DNA from 2 places in the Clostridioides sp. LIBA-6622 genome. Region 1 is predicted to be linked to the other one. Evidence: riboswitches for the same ligand, from Rfam matches in the RefSeq annotation. Region 1 holds a riboswitch; the other holds the start of a gene.

Region 1 (6,581 bases):
AATTTTTTATGGCAATTAGGACATCTCGAATTGGTTACTTGCGATATAGTTTTTCTAGTATTACACTCTCTATCTTCGCAAATCAACATTTTACCCTTCTTACCATTTACCTCTAGCATGAATTTTCCACACTCTGGACATCTATTTTTAGTTAAATTATCATGTTTGAATTTACTATCACTATTTTTTACTTCTGATACAATGTCTTTTGAATAATTTTTCATATCATTTATAAATGTATTTTTATTAAGTTTTCCTTTTGAAATATCCAATAATTTTTTTTCCCATGAAGCTGTAAGTTCTGGTGTCTTCAAATCTACTGGAACTAAATCCAATAATTGTCTCCCTTTTGATGTTATATAGATATCTTTATTTTTCTTTTCCATTAAAAATGAATTGAACAATTTTTCTATTATATCTGCTCTTGTAGCAACTGTCCCAAGACCACTTTTTTCCATAGCTGTTAATAATGTACCCTCATTTAAATATGGAGGTGGATTTGTTTTACCTGAAGTTACCTTTAGTGCCTTTACTTTAAGGATGTCCTTTTCTAAAACATTTGGTATACTTTCATACTCATCTTCATCGTCAATATCTTTATAGCTTTCTTTCCAACCTAAATTTATTACTTTATTCCCCTTCGCTTTAAATATTTCTCCTTCTACACTAGCATTTATAGTTGTCTGTTCATATTCAAAAGGAGGAGACAATACTGCTAAAAATCTTTTTACTACAAGATTGTATATTTTTCGCTCTTTATCACTAAAATCACTCATAAATACCTTCTGCTCTGTTGGTATTATTGCATGATGGTCTGTTACCTTCGAATTATCAACAAAAGATTTATTAGCTGTAATATTACTTTTTAACAATTTGTTACAAATCTTTGAATAATCACTAACATTTACAGCTTTTATCCTGTCTTTCAATGTTCCAACAATATCCGATGTTAAATATCTAGAATCAGTTCTAGGATAAGTAAGCACTTTATGATGCTCATATAGTTTTTGCATTATAGATAAGGTCTCTTTTGCTGAAAATCCAAACATTTTATTTGCATCTCTTTGCAATTCTGTTAAATCATATAATGCAGGAGAATATTTTTTCTTATATGATTTGCTTACTTCTGATATTTTTATATCTAAATTTTTTACCTTTTTTAATATGGATTCTATCTTTTCTTTACTGAATGTTGAAGAGTTATTATTCTTATCATTCCAAATAAATTTTATATCTGAACTTCCCTTTGTGGCAATTAGCTCCAATCCATAGTACTCTTTAGGTTTAAAATTCCTTATTTCTTCCTCTCTCTTAAGTAACATGGCAAGAGTAGGTGTTTGAACTCTTCCACAAGAAAGTTGTGCATTATACTTTGTTGTCAAGGCTCTAGTTGCATTTATTCCAATAATCCAATCAGCTTCTGCTCGTGCTATTGCTGAATAATATAAATTTTCATATTCTTTTCCACTTTTTAATTTTGCAAATCCCTCTTTTATTGCTTTATCTGTGCTTGAAGAAATCCAAAGACGTTTTAAAGGCTTTTTTACTTGTGATTTTTCTATTATCCATCTTGCTACAAGTTCTCCTTCACGACCTGCATCTGTTGCTATAACTATCTCTTCTATATCATTCCTATTCATTTGAGCTTTGACTGTATTAAACTGCTTTCCACTCTTTTTTATTACAACAGTCTTTAAATACTTAGGAAGAATTGGCAAGTCTTCTAAGTTCCATGATTTATATCTTTCTCCATAACTTTCAGGGTCTGCAAGCGTGACTAAGTGACCTAATGCCCAAGTAACTACATACTTTGACCCTTCTATATACCCATTTTTTTCATTTTTTGCTCCCAAAACTTTTGCTATATCTCTTCCAACAGAAGGCTTTTCTGCTAGTACTAATATTTTTCCCATTTAAAAATACTTCCTTTCTTTATGTCCAATTTCATATTACACTTAAAATCTAAATAAATAGAACTTCTCTTAATATCGTAACTATAATATTACCATAATTTAATCATCTCTAATTAATTATTTAAGATTTTCTTATTTTTTTATCTAAAACTTATTTTATACTTAATTTGTATACTTAATTATGGTATCTATTTTTACGTATATTGCTTATATTTTTAAGTTTATAATTCGTTATTAGGCTTACATTTTTATATTTTTCTACTGTTTTTTAATTTTTTAGTTGACAAAACATAAAAACTTATATTAATATTATTAATACAATAAGCTATGACAAATCAATATCCGGTTAAGATTTTATAGAAGAGTTGCTGTATAGCACACCGAAGGAGTAACACTCTCAGGTACTTTTTAAAAGTAGGACTGTAAAATTTACGGAACTCTGGAGAGACCCATTATGGGCGCCGAAGGGGCAAGGCTTTTATGCTCAATCTCTCAGGCAAAAGGACAGGGATTATCTACCAAATTCAGTATTGTTAATACTTTTATTTTGGTTGCTAATTAGTGTATATCCAGAGCTGAATCTTTTTTAGATTTAGCTTTTTTTATTACACTAGAAATTATTAATAAATTATACTTATTTCCTGTCAATTACTTCATTAAAAATTCTATTGATTATGTAAAGCAAAAAAAAATGAGGGAGTGTTTTTATGAATCTAATTGATATTTTAAACAAAGTTGATGCTTTTATTTGGGGACCACCCTTACTAGTACTACTTGTTGGTACTGGTATATTACTTACTGTTAAGCTTGGAGTTATACAAATAACTAAACTTCCAAGAGCTATTAAATTAATATTCTCTGCTGAAAACAAAGGTAGTGGTGATGTTTCAAGTTTTGCAGCTTTATGTACTGCACTAGCTGCCACAGTTGGTACTGGTAATATTGTAGGTGTTGCTACAGCTATTAAAGCGGGTGGACCTGGTGCTCTTTTTTGGATGTGGATAGCAGCGTTCTTTGGAATGGCTACTAAGTATTCAGAAGGTGTTCTTGCAATAAAATACAGAACTAAAGACAAAAATGGTCAAGTGTCTGGTGGACCTATGTATTACATAGTAAATGGTATGGGTGAAAAATGGAGACCTCTTGCAATATTTTTCGCTATAAGTGGTATATTAGTTGCACTTTTAGGAATAGGTACTTTTACCCAAGTAAATTCAATAACAGATGCAATAAATAGCAGTTTTGGTGTAGACCCTAGAATTACAGGTGTTGTATTAGCATTATTTGTAGCCTTAGTTGTATTTGGAGGTCTTAAAAGTATATCTAATGTAGCTACTAAAATAGTACCTTTTATGGCTGTTATATATATTGCAATCTGTGGAATTATTTTAATATCTTTCTGGAACAAGATACCAGAAACTTTTATGCTAATAATTAAAAGTGCTTTTACAACTACTGCTGCAACTGGTGGTTTCCTTGGAGCAACTATTTCACTAGCTATTAGAAATGGTATCGCTCGTGGTGTATTTTCAAATGAATCTGGTCTAGGTAGTGCTCCAATAGCTGCAGCTGCAGCTAAAACTGAATGGCCAGCAGAGCAAGGTCTTATATCTATGACAGGTACTTTTATAGATACTATTATAATCTGTACACTTACTGGATTCTCTCTTGTTATTTCAGGAGTATGGTGCTCAGACCTTAATGGAGCTGTTATGACACAAGCAGCTTTTAATGGAGCAATTCCTACATTTGGACCAATATTACTTACAGTTAGTCTGACATTATTTGCATTTACTACAATTTTAGGTTGGAGTTATTATGGCGAAAGATGTTTTGAATTCCTATTTGGTGTAAAAGGTATGAATGGATATAGAACTGTATTTGTTGCTATGGTACTGTTAGGTGCATTCTTAAAATTAGAAGTTGTTTGGATAATTGCTGATATTGTAAATGGACTTATGGCAATACCTAACCTAATAGCTTTACTTGCACTATCTCCTATAATAGTATCTGAAACTAAGAAATACTTTGAATATATAAATTCTCCAGAAAATCAGTTAAAAAACAATGCATAAATAAAAAACATAGAATTCCAAGTCAAATTTATATGACTTTGGAATTCTATATTTATTTAATGTTTTTATTTCTACTAGGATTTTATTAAAATTAGGCTCTCTCTTGCTCATTTTACTTAAAAAATCTCCTACCTCATTAAGACCTATTCTGCGTGAAATCATTGGTATGAAAACAGTATTACTCTTTTCCAATATATTAAAACCTTCTGCCATCAATTCTCTTGCGATTTCTGATATAGAAATATTTTCATTTTTTTGTAATATAGCTGAAATTGCTGACTTTGGATAAAAATATCTTCTTTGCCTTGAATTACTTATTTAATAATAATTCACATTTTGTATATTTAATAATTTGCTAAATGTATTTACTATTTGTAACTTTAAATAATTTAATCCTTTATTTGAATTATAATATAATAATATTTATAAATTTATAATTGAAAAACTGGTTTAATCAGATATAATAATACATATCTACTTGACAATAAAAATTATTATAAAGTATGCTTTTAAAACTTTCTGTTTTAAAATTTTATTTTTATATAATAGTATAAATACTTATTACATATTGATTTAGAAAATACAAAACACTTACTAGTTTTTTATAATACAATATTTTATAAATGATTTACATTTTACTAGCCTAATCTAAAACTTAATAATAAAACTAATAATGAGAGGTGAAAATTTATGCCAATTAATTCTTTTGAAAATTATCCTATGAACTGGAAACCAAATCGCCCTTCAAAAGGAAAAATACTATATAAAGCTCTTGCAGAACAGTTAGAACAAGACATCAATAATGGATTTTTGTTGCCAGGTACTAAATTACCACCCCAGCGTGAATTAGCAGATTTTTTAGATGTTAATGTCAGTACTATCTCTAGAGCTTTTAAAATTTGTGAAAAAAAAGGATTAGTAAGTGGAGTTACTGGAAGTGGAACCTTTGTATCTTATGATACTCGTTCAAATTTATTCTTAATGTCGAGTAATAATAAAATTACATTTATTGAAATGGGTACAATGAATCCAGACTTCACATTAGAAGAAATGAATACCTTGTTTAAACATATAATTAAAGAAATCGATTTTAAAACCATATTTCAGTATGGTCAAAGAGATGGTGCTAAATGGCAAAAAGAAGCTATTGTTAAATTAATTCATAGAGCTGGACTTGAAACTATAGCAGATAGCTTACTTCCTGCAAGTGGTGGACAAAATGCAATTGTAGCCATTTTAGCTGGTCTATTTCAACACGGAGATAAAATAGGTGTGGACCCTTTAACTTATCCTGGAATAAAGACAGCAGCTAAAATGCTTGGAATACAACTAGTTCCAATTAAACAAGAAAATATGGAAATTAGTGAAGAAGGTTTACTATATGCTTGTAAAAACGAGAATATTAAAGGTCTATACATAATACCAGATTATCAAAATCCAACTACACATATAATGTCACAAAATGGTCGAAAGATGATTGCAAATATTGCCTCTAAATACAATCTAATTGTTATTGAAGATGCTATTCATAGTTTACTTAATGAGGCACATTTAAATCCAGTTGCTTCTTATATACCAAATCAGACAATTTATATTACAAGTTTATCAAAAATTATTGCTCCTAGTCTACGTCTTGCTTATATCTCTACACCTAAACAGTATAGAGAGGCGTTATCAAGTGCTTTATATAATATTAATTTATCTCAATCTTATTTTTTAACAGAAATTGCTTATCGTATGATTACTTCAGGAGAAGCTGATAAATTAATCAATGCTCGTCGCAAATCTGCAAGGAGAAGAAACAAGATTATTAATCAATATTTATCTGAGTATAATCTTTTAGGAAGTGATGAATGTATCTTTAGATGGTTGATTCTACCTGATGGTATAATGGCAGAAAAATTTGAAATGCAAGCACTTAAAGAAGGTGTACAGGTTTATGCATCTGAGCGTTTTGCTGTTGGAAAGGAAAAACCTATTTCTGCAATAAGAATAGCTGTATGTGCCACAGAAAGTACAGAAGAACTTAAAGCAGGTCTTACTGTATTAAAAAGATTATTGGATAAGAAAAGATAATTGTATTGCACACAATTTTTTAATTGTGTGTATTTTTTTTTGTTGTTACAATAAAATTACACCAGATAATAATTAATTTATAGAGATTAATATAGATTATTATCAATATATAGACTTTGATAGTGTTTTAAAACTATCTCGATTTTATATTGTAATTTACATATTAATCCAAATTTATTTTTAAGTATGATTGCAATTATACCACTAATCTATTTTACTAATATTTAATACATTAAAACAAAAGGAGTGATTTATTATGGGAAAATCTCAAGAACTAAGAGAAAGTTTTGTTGCTTCAATCCCAATATTTCTAGGTTATATACCTATAGGTATAGTAGGAGGAATACTATTACAAAAATCTGGTCTTTCACCTTTTCAAATAGCACTAATGGTAACACTTGTGTTTGGAGGGAGCTCTCAATTTATCGCAGCTTCAATGATTTCTACTGGTGCAAGTATAACATCTATTGTTTTGACTACATTCATTGTTAATTTAAGACATTTTCTAATGAGCTCT
Region 2 (6,581 bases), 820 kb from region 1:
CTCTGGTATCATTCCATTTACTGCTGCCACAGTTCCCACCACAGATGTCGTTATAGAATCTCCATTTCCAAAATGTTGCTTTGCAAATAATATAATTCCTAGAGGAATAATTATTATACCTACTACTTTTAATATTGTATTTAATGAATTTCTAAGCTGAGAATTATGTTTTCTAGAAACCTTAGCATCATTAGCTATCTTATTTGCATAATTATCTTTTCCTATATTTTCAACTCTCACAAAAGCATCTCCAGAAACTATAAAACTACCAGAATATAAGAAATCACCTTTGCTTTTTACGATAATATCAGATTCTCCTGTAATTAAAGACTCATTTACTTCTAATTTTCCATCTAAAACCTTTGAATCTGCACAAATTTGATTTCCTGTTTTTAAAATCATAATATCATCTAATACCAATTCTTGTACATCAATCTCTTTTTTCTCTTTCTCTCTTATAACAGATACCTTATTTGAAACTATGACAGATAGATTGTCCAATAATCTCTTAGCTCTTATTTCTTGAATTAAACCTATAATAGTATTGATTACAGCAATAAATATAAACAAAGTATTCTTGAAAGAACCAACTGATACTAATAAACATACTAAAATAATATTTATTAGATTAAAAAGTGTAAACACATTATCTTTAAGAATTTGTTTATATGTTTTAGTTTTTCCATTATCAAATACATTAACCAAATTATTATCTATTCTACTTTGAAGTTGTTCACTACTTAATCCCATACTTATATCACAATTATACCTTTTTAAATTAAGTTTATCCATATTCTGCTCCTTTCAACTTAATGATTTTTTTATACTTAAATCTACAAATATATTATAAAATTATCAATTTTTTTATTTTATTATTCTATAGTCTATATAATAAAATATAAATCTAAAGATTTAAATATTATAATTCTTAAGATTTCCTAAATTTTTATAAATTTCGATATATTTTAGTTAAGTTTCTTTTAATCTAAAAAAGTAGATAAAATTGTATCAAAATAAAGTTCTATAATTACTATAAATATTGGTATTATAATCCTTATCCTAACATTCTATATGGATACTAATGTAATTTAAAACTTCAGTGGTAAATACCAATACATAAAAAAGCTATCTAGACTATATTAAGCCAGATAGCTTTTTGTTATAAATACAAATTTCTTTATATTTATATTTGTATTTGCTATTTTTAATTTTTTATCTTTGTGACCATGTAAGTATAGGTTTCTTTACCGCCCTTGCATCATCCACTCTCTTAACTAAAGTATTATGTGGAGCAGTTTTCAATAGTTCTGGTTCTTCTTTCGCCTCTTTAGCAACATTTTTCATAGCTTCTATAAAACTATCTAATGTCTCTATACTTTCACTTTCTGTAGGTTCTATCATAAGTGCTTCATTTATAATAAGAGGAAAATACATTGTTGGAGGATGGTATCCATAATCTAATAGTCTCTTTGCTATATCGATAGTTTTTATATTTGCCTCTCCTCTTGGTAAGCCACCTAATACAAACTCATGTTTACACAAAGTATCTATTGGTAAGACATAATCATCTTTTATACTCTCTTTAATATAATTAGCATTTAAAACTGCCATCTCACTAGCTTCTTTAAGACCATCTCTTCCCATCGTTAATATATATGTGTAAGCTCTTACAAGCACTCCAAAATTACCATAGAAATTTTTAATTTTTCCGATAGATTTTTCTCTATTATAATTTAATACATACTTATCTTCTTGTTTTTCAATTACTGGTATTGGTAAAAAAGGTATCAATTCTTTTTTAACTCCAACAGGACCAGCTCCTGGACCTCCTCCTCCATGAGGAGTAGAAAAAGTCTTATGAAGATTAAGATGCACTACATCAAATCCCATATCTCCAGGTCTTGTTATTCCCATAATAGCATTCATATTTGCACCATCATAGTACAAAAGTCCTCCTGCTTCATGTACAAGATTTGCTATTTCTTTTATATTTTTTTCAAATAGTCCAAGAGTACTTGGGTTAGTAAGCATAAGAGCTGCTACTTCATCACTTAAAACTTCTTTTAACGCTTCTATATCTATAGCTCCTTTTTTATCAGATGCTATCTGAATCACATCAAAGTTTGCCATAGCTGCACTTGCTGGATTTGTTCCATGAGCAGAATCTGGAATTATTACTTTGGTTCTCTTATGGTCCCCTCTATTTTCATGGTATGCTTTTATAATCATAAGCCCTGTAAACTCGCCATGTGAACCCGCTGAAGGTTGTAGTGTAACTTCATCCATACCTGTAATTTCTGCAAGTCTATTTGACAAGTCATACATTAAAGAAAGAGAACCTTGTGCTATGTCTGAAGATTGGTATGGATGCATTCCTGTAAAGTTTGGAAGTGCTGCCATATCTTCATTTATTTTAGGGTTATATTTCATAGTACAAGAACCTAAAGGATAAAAACCTGTATCAACTCCAAAATTTTTATTTGATAATAGGGTATAATGTCTAACCAATTCTAATTCACCAACTTCTGGCAAATTCAACTCACTTTGTCTAACCATACTTTGGTCAATCATATCTTCTACTTTTATATCATCTATATCTAACTTTGGAAGTGAATATGCTTTTCTGCCTTTTTTAGATATATCTATCAACAAACTATTATATTCTTTCATTATAATCCCTCCATTATTCCAACTAACTTATCTATTTCTTCTTTGCTTCTTTTCTCAGTTACACAAAGTAAAGTTGAATTTTTTAATTCTGGATAATTGTGTTCCAAATTATAACCACCTAATATATTTTCTTCTAAAAGCTTATTATTTATTGTTTCTATATTAAAATTCCCTTGTACAGTAAATTCTTTGAAAAATTTCCCTTTGAATATTGGCTTATATTTTCCTGTTTTTATAAGTTTATTATAAGCATAATGTGCTTTTTTCATAGACTGCATGCCAACTTCTTTAAAGCCTTCTTTTCCCATAGTAGACATATATATTGAAGCTACAAGAGCATTTAAGGCTTGATTTGAACATATATTAGAAGTTGCTTTTTCTCTCCTTACATGTTGCTCTCTAGTTTGTAAAGTTAATACATACGCAGTTTTGCCTTCTGTATCTAAACTTTGCCCAACTATTCTCCCTGGCATTTTTCTCATATACTTAGATTTACTAGCTAAAAATCCTACATAAGGTCCTCCAAAGTTCATAGGATTTCCTAGTGATTGAGCTTCTCCAACAACAATATCTGCTCCTATTTCACCTGGTGTCTTTAGAACACCTAATGATATTGGGTCAACACTCATAATTAACATAGCCTTATTTTCATGAGTTATTTTTTCTATTTCTCCCATCTCTTCAATAATTCCAAAAAAGTTAGGAGTCTGTATAAGAACACATGCTGTATCTTTATCTACTGAAGCTCTTAATTTTTCTATATCTGTAGTTCCATATTCATTACAAAAATCAATTTCTACTATTTCACAATCTTTATATTGTAGATAAGTTTTAAGTACTGATAAAGTTTCAGGATGTGTAGTTTTTGATACTACTATTTTACTTTTTCTAGTCTGGTTCATAGCCATTATACATGCTTCTATTGCAGCAGTTGCTCCATCATACATTGATGCATTTGCAATTTCCATGCCAGTAATTTCTGCAATCATAGATTGAAACTCAAATACTACTTGTAAAGTCCCTTGACTTATTTCAGCCTGATATGGAGTATATGCTGTATAAAATTCAGACCTTGAAGTTATATGTTTTATAATTGATGGTATATAGTGGTCATATGCACCAGCTCCAAGGAAACAAGTTAAGTCTTCTAAACTTAAATTTTCTTCCGACAACCTCTTTACTATTTTACTTACTTCTAATTCAGATTTTCCACTTTCCAAATTTAAATCTCTTTTTAACTTTATTTCATCTGGTATATCTGAAAATAATTCATCAACTGAATTTAACCCTACTACCTTTAACATCTTTGATTTATCTTCATTTGTAGCAGGTATATATGAAAATTTATTTTCTTCATTCGATATAGTAGTATCTTTTTTATATTGCTTTTTATAAAAAGGTTTCTTAACTACCATGGCAGGAACAACTTTTTTTCTGATTGCTATACCTATTTCATTTCCTGATTTTGCATATTCAGAATCTATAATTCCCATACCTAAAATCTTTCCTGTTGTTGGAGATGCACATCCTGTTGTTACAAAACCTACTGTTTTGTCACCAATCTTTATATCATATCCATTTCTAGGCATCCCTTTACCTTGCATTTCAAATCCTATTAATTTTCTTTTTGCTCCATTTTCTTTTTCTTCTGATAAGATTGTTTTTCCAATAAAATCTTCTTTATTTGTTTTTACAAAAATGGATAATCCTCCTTCAATTGGAGATATATGTTCATTTATTTCATGACCATATAGAGGGAGAGCTGCTTCAAATCTCAAAGTATCTCTACAACCTAGACCAGCAGGACATATGTCCTCTCCTCCAACCTTTAAAACTTCATTCCAAATTATTTCTGTATGTTCACTTTTACAATATATCTCAAATCCATCTTCTCCAGTATATCCTGTTCTTGAAACTAAACAAATTAAACCACATATTTTTACTGATGGAATTGATTTATAAAATTTTATTGATTTTAAATCTATGTCTGTAATTTTTTGAAGAATTTCTTCTGCCTTAGGCCCTTGAACTGCTAATTGGCTAACTTTATTAGAAACATTTTGTATGTCTACATTGTATCTTTTACTTTGCTTTATTATCCATGCTACATCTTTATCTATATTACCTGCATTTATTACTAATAAATAATCTTCTTCACCAAATTTATATATTAATAAATCGTCGACTACTCCACCATTTTCATAACACATAGGTGTATATATAATGTCATTTATCTTTAATGTGCTTATATCATTTGTAACTAAATTCTGTATAAATTTTTCTGAATCTACTCCTTTTATTTGTACCTCTCCCATATGAGATACATCAAAGATACCTGCACTTTTTCTAACCATTTCATGCTCTTTATTTATTCCTTCATATTCTAAAGGCATCTCCCAACCAGCAAATTCAACAAGTTTTGCTCCAAGCTCTTTGTGTATATTATACAAAGGTACTCTTTTCAATTCATTCATATATAACCCTCCCCATAAATTTAGACCCACTATATTTAAGTAATTTTGATATTATGTCATATACTTTTTCATAAAAAAAAGATATATCAGCATAGAAAATAATCCTAGCCTATATATCCCTGTTTGTATACCTGAAAGATTTAATAATTTAATATTATTTTGCTTCTTCGGTGACTTATAGTGTACTAACCTAAGTCTCTCCAGAGTCCCATCAATTAGCGATATCTTTGCCTGAAAGTTTCTCTAAGAATTGGCATTTTCTTAAATTTCTTCTTCGGCGCCTTTTTATATAAAGGTCTCTCTCGCTAATCTCATTTGGAAATATTTATTTTCATTTTTATTGTATGAATATTTCGATTAAATGTCAACACATTATATTTATTTTTTTTTATGTATTAATTTTTTTGTTAAGTTTTTATTATCAATTATACTACTTTTATAATATTAACTTTTATACGTATATGTTATATATTAATGTAAAATAATATATTTATTTAATTTATTATTAGCATGTCATATAAAACACTAAAAGTAAAGTTATATTGTAATTTACTATATTATGTTAAAGATATATTTATACATACAATAGAATCGTTTGCAACTTTATCTTTGTGAAAAATAAGATTTTTTCTCATTAACAAATTTATATTTATACACACTTTTAAACAGCAAAAAAGCATTAAATATGCTTTCAGGTTATCGACATGGGACTGTCAATATCCTTTTTCAACTAGTTATGTTATAATACAAATAACATTTATTCAGATAATGTGAATGATAGTGTAATATAAAATACAGGAGGAATTTTAATGCTGGCAACGCATATATATTTTAACGGAAATTGTAAGGAGGCGATAGAGTTATATAAGAACACTCTATATGCTGATGTTAAAACACTCATTGAAGATTCCAATTCAAATCTTGTTGTTCATGCAGAACTGACAATTCATGATGAATTGCTCATACTAAATGATTTTGGCAATAGTGATGGAGTTTCAAGGTCTGGAGGATATCAGTTATGCCTCCAATTTGATAACGAAGATGAGCTAAAAAGAGCTTATTCAAACATGGAGTTTGAAAGTATTACAATTAACCCAATACAATCCACAGATTACAGTCCATGCACTGTAAGATTTGAAGATAGATTTGGTGTAAGGTGGGCATTTTGGGTATAGACAATTGTATATTACATGTATCTTCTAATTTGAAAACACTCAATGTGCTTTTATATTTGATTTATTTATCAAAAAATAAAAACGGGATAGCCCACTCCGAAAGCCAGCAACCCCAGTTTTTTTCAGCACAACTAAGTACTGTATAATGCGGATGAAGGGAGTCGAACCCCCACGCCAATGGCGCTAGATCCTAAGTCTAGTGCGTCTGCCAATTCCGCCACATCCGCTTATCACTCTTTTATTTTACTATATTTCGCTATTA

What was found. Region 1 has a riboswitch for glycine ahead of ACTG47_RS12245 (alanine/glycine:cation symporter family protein). Riboswitches for the same ligand answer to the same signal wherever they lie in the genome.
Region 2: linked by a shared signal. The riboswitch ahead of gcvPA (aminomethyl-transferring glycine dehydrogenase subunit GcvPA) and the one ahead of ACTG47_RS12245 (alanine/glycine:cation symporter family protein) in region 1 are both predicted to bind glycine.

The regions. Positions count from the first base shown of each region.
Region 1 is NZ_CP196998.1:2,577,587-2,584,167, forward strand. Features, by position in the region: gene ACTG47_RS12240 (DNA topoisomerase III) at 1-1,913, opposite strand, end outside; glycine riboswitch at 2,343-2,431, shown strand; gene ACTG47_RS12245 (alanine/glycine:cation symporter family protein) at 2,621-3,988, shown strand; gene ACTG47_RS12250 (aminotransferase-like domain-containing protein) at 4,679-6,064, shown strand; gene ACTG47_RS12255 (AzlC family ABC transporter permease) at 6,321-6,581, shown strand, end outside.
Region 2 is NZ_CP196998.1:1,754,644-1,761,224, reverse strand. Features, by position in the region: gene ACTG47_RS08365 (HAD-IC family P-type ATPase) at 1-792, opposite strand, end outside; gene gcvPB (aminomethyl-transferring glycine dehydrogenase subunit GcvPB) at 1,213-2,670, opposite strand; gene gcvPA (aminomethyl-transferring glycine dehydrogenase subunit GcvPA) at 2,670-5,144, opposite strand; glycine riboswitch at 5,354-5,459, opposite strand; gene ACTG47_RS08350 (VOC family protein) at 5,954-6,319, shown strand; tRNA gene ACTG47_RS08345 (tRNA-Leu) at 6,466-6,546, opposite strand.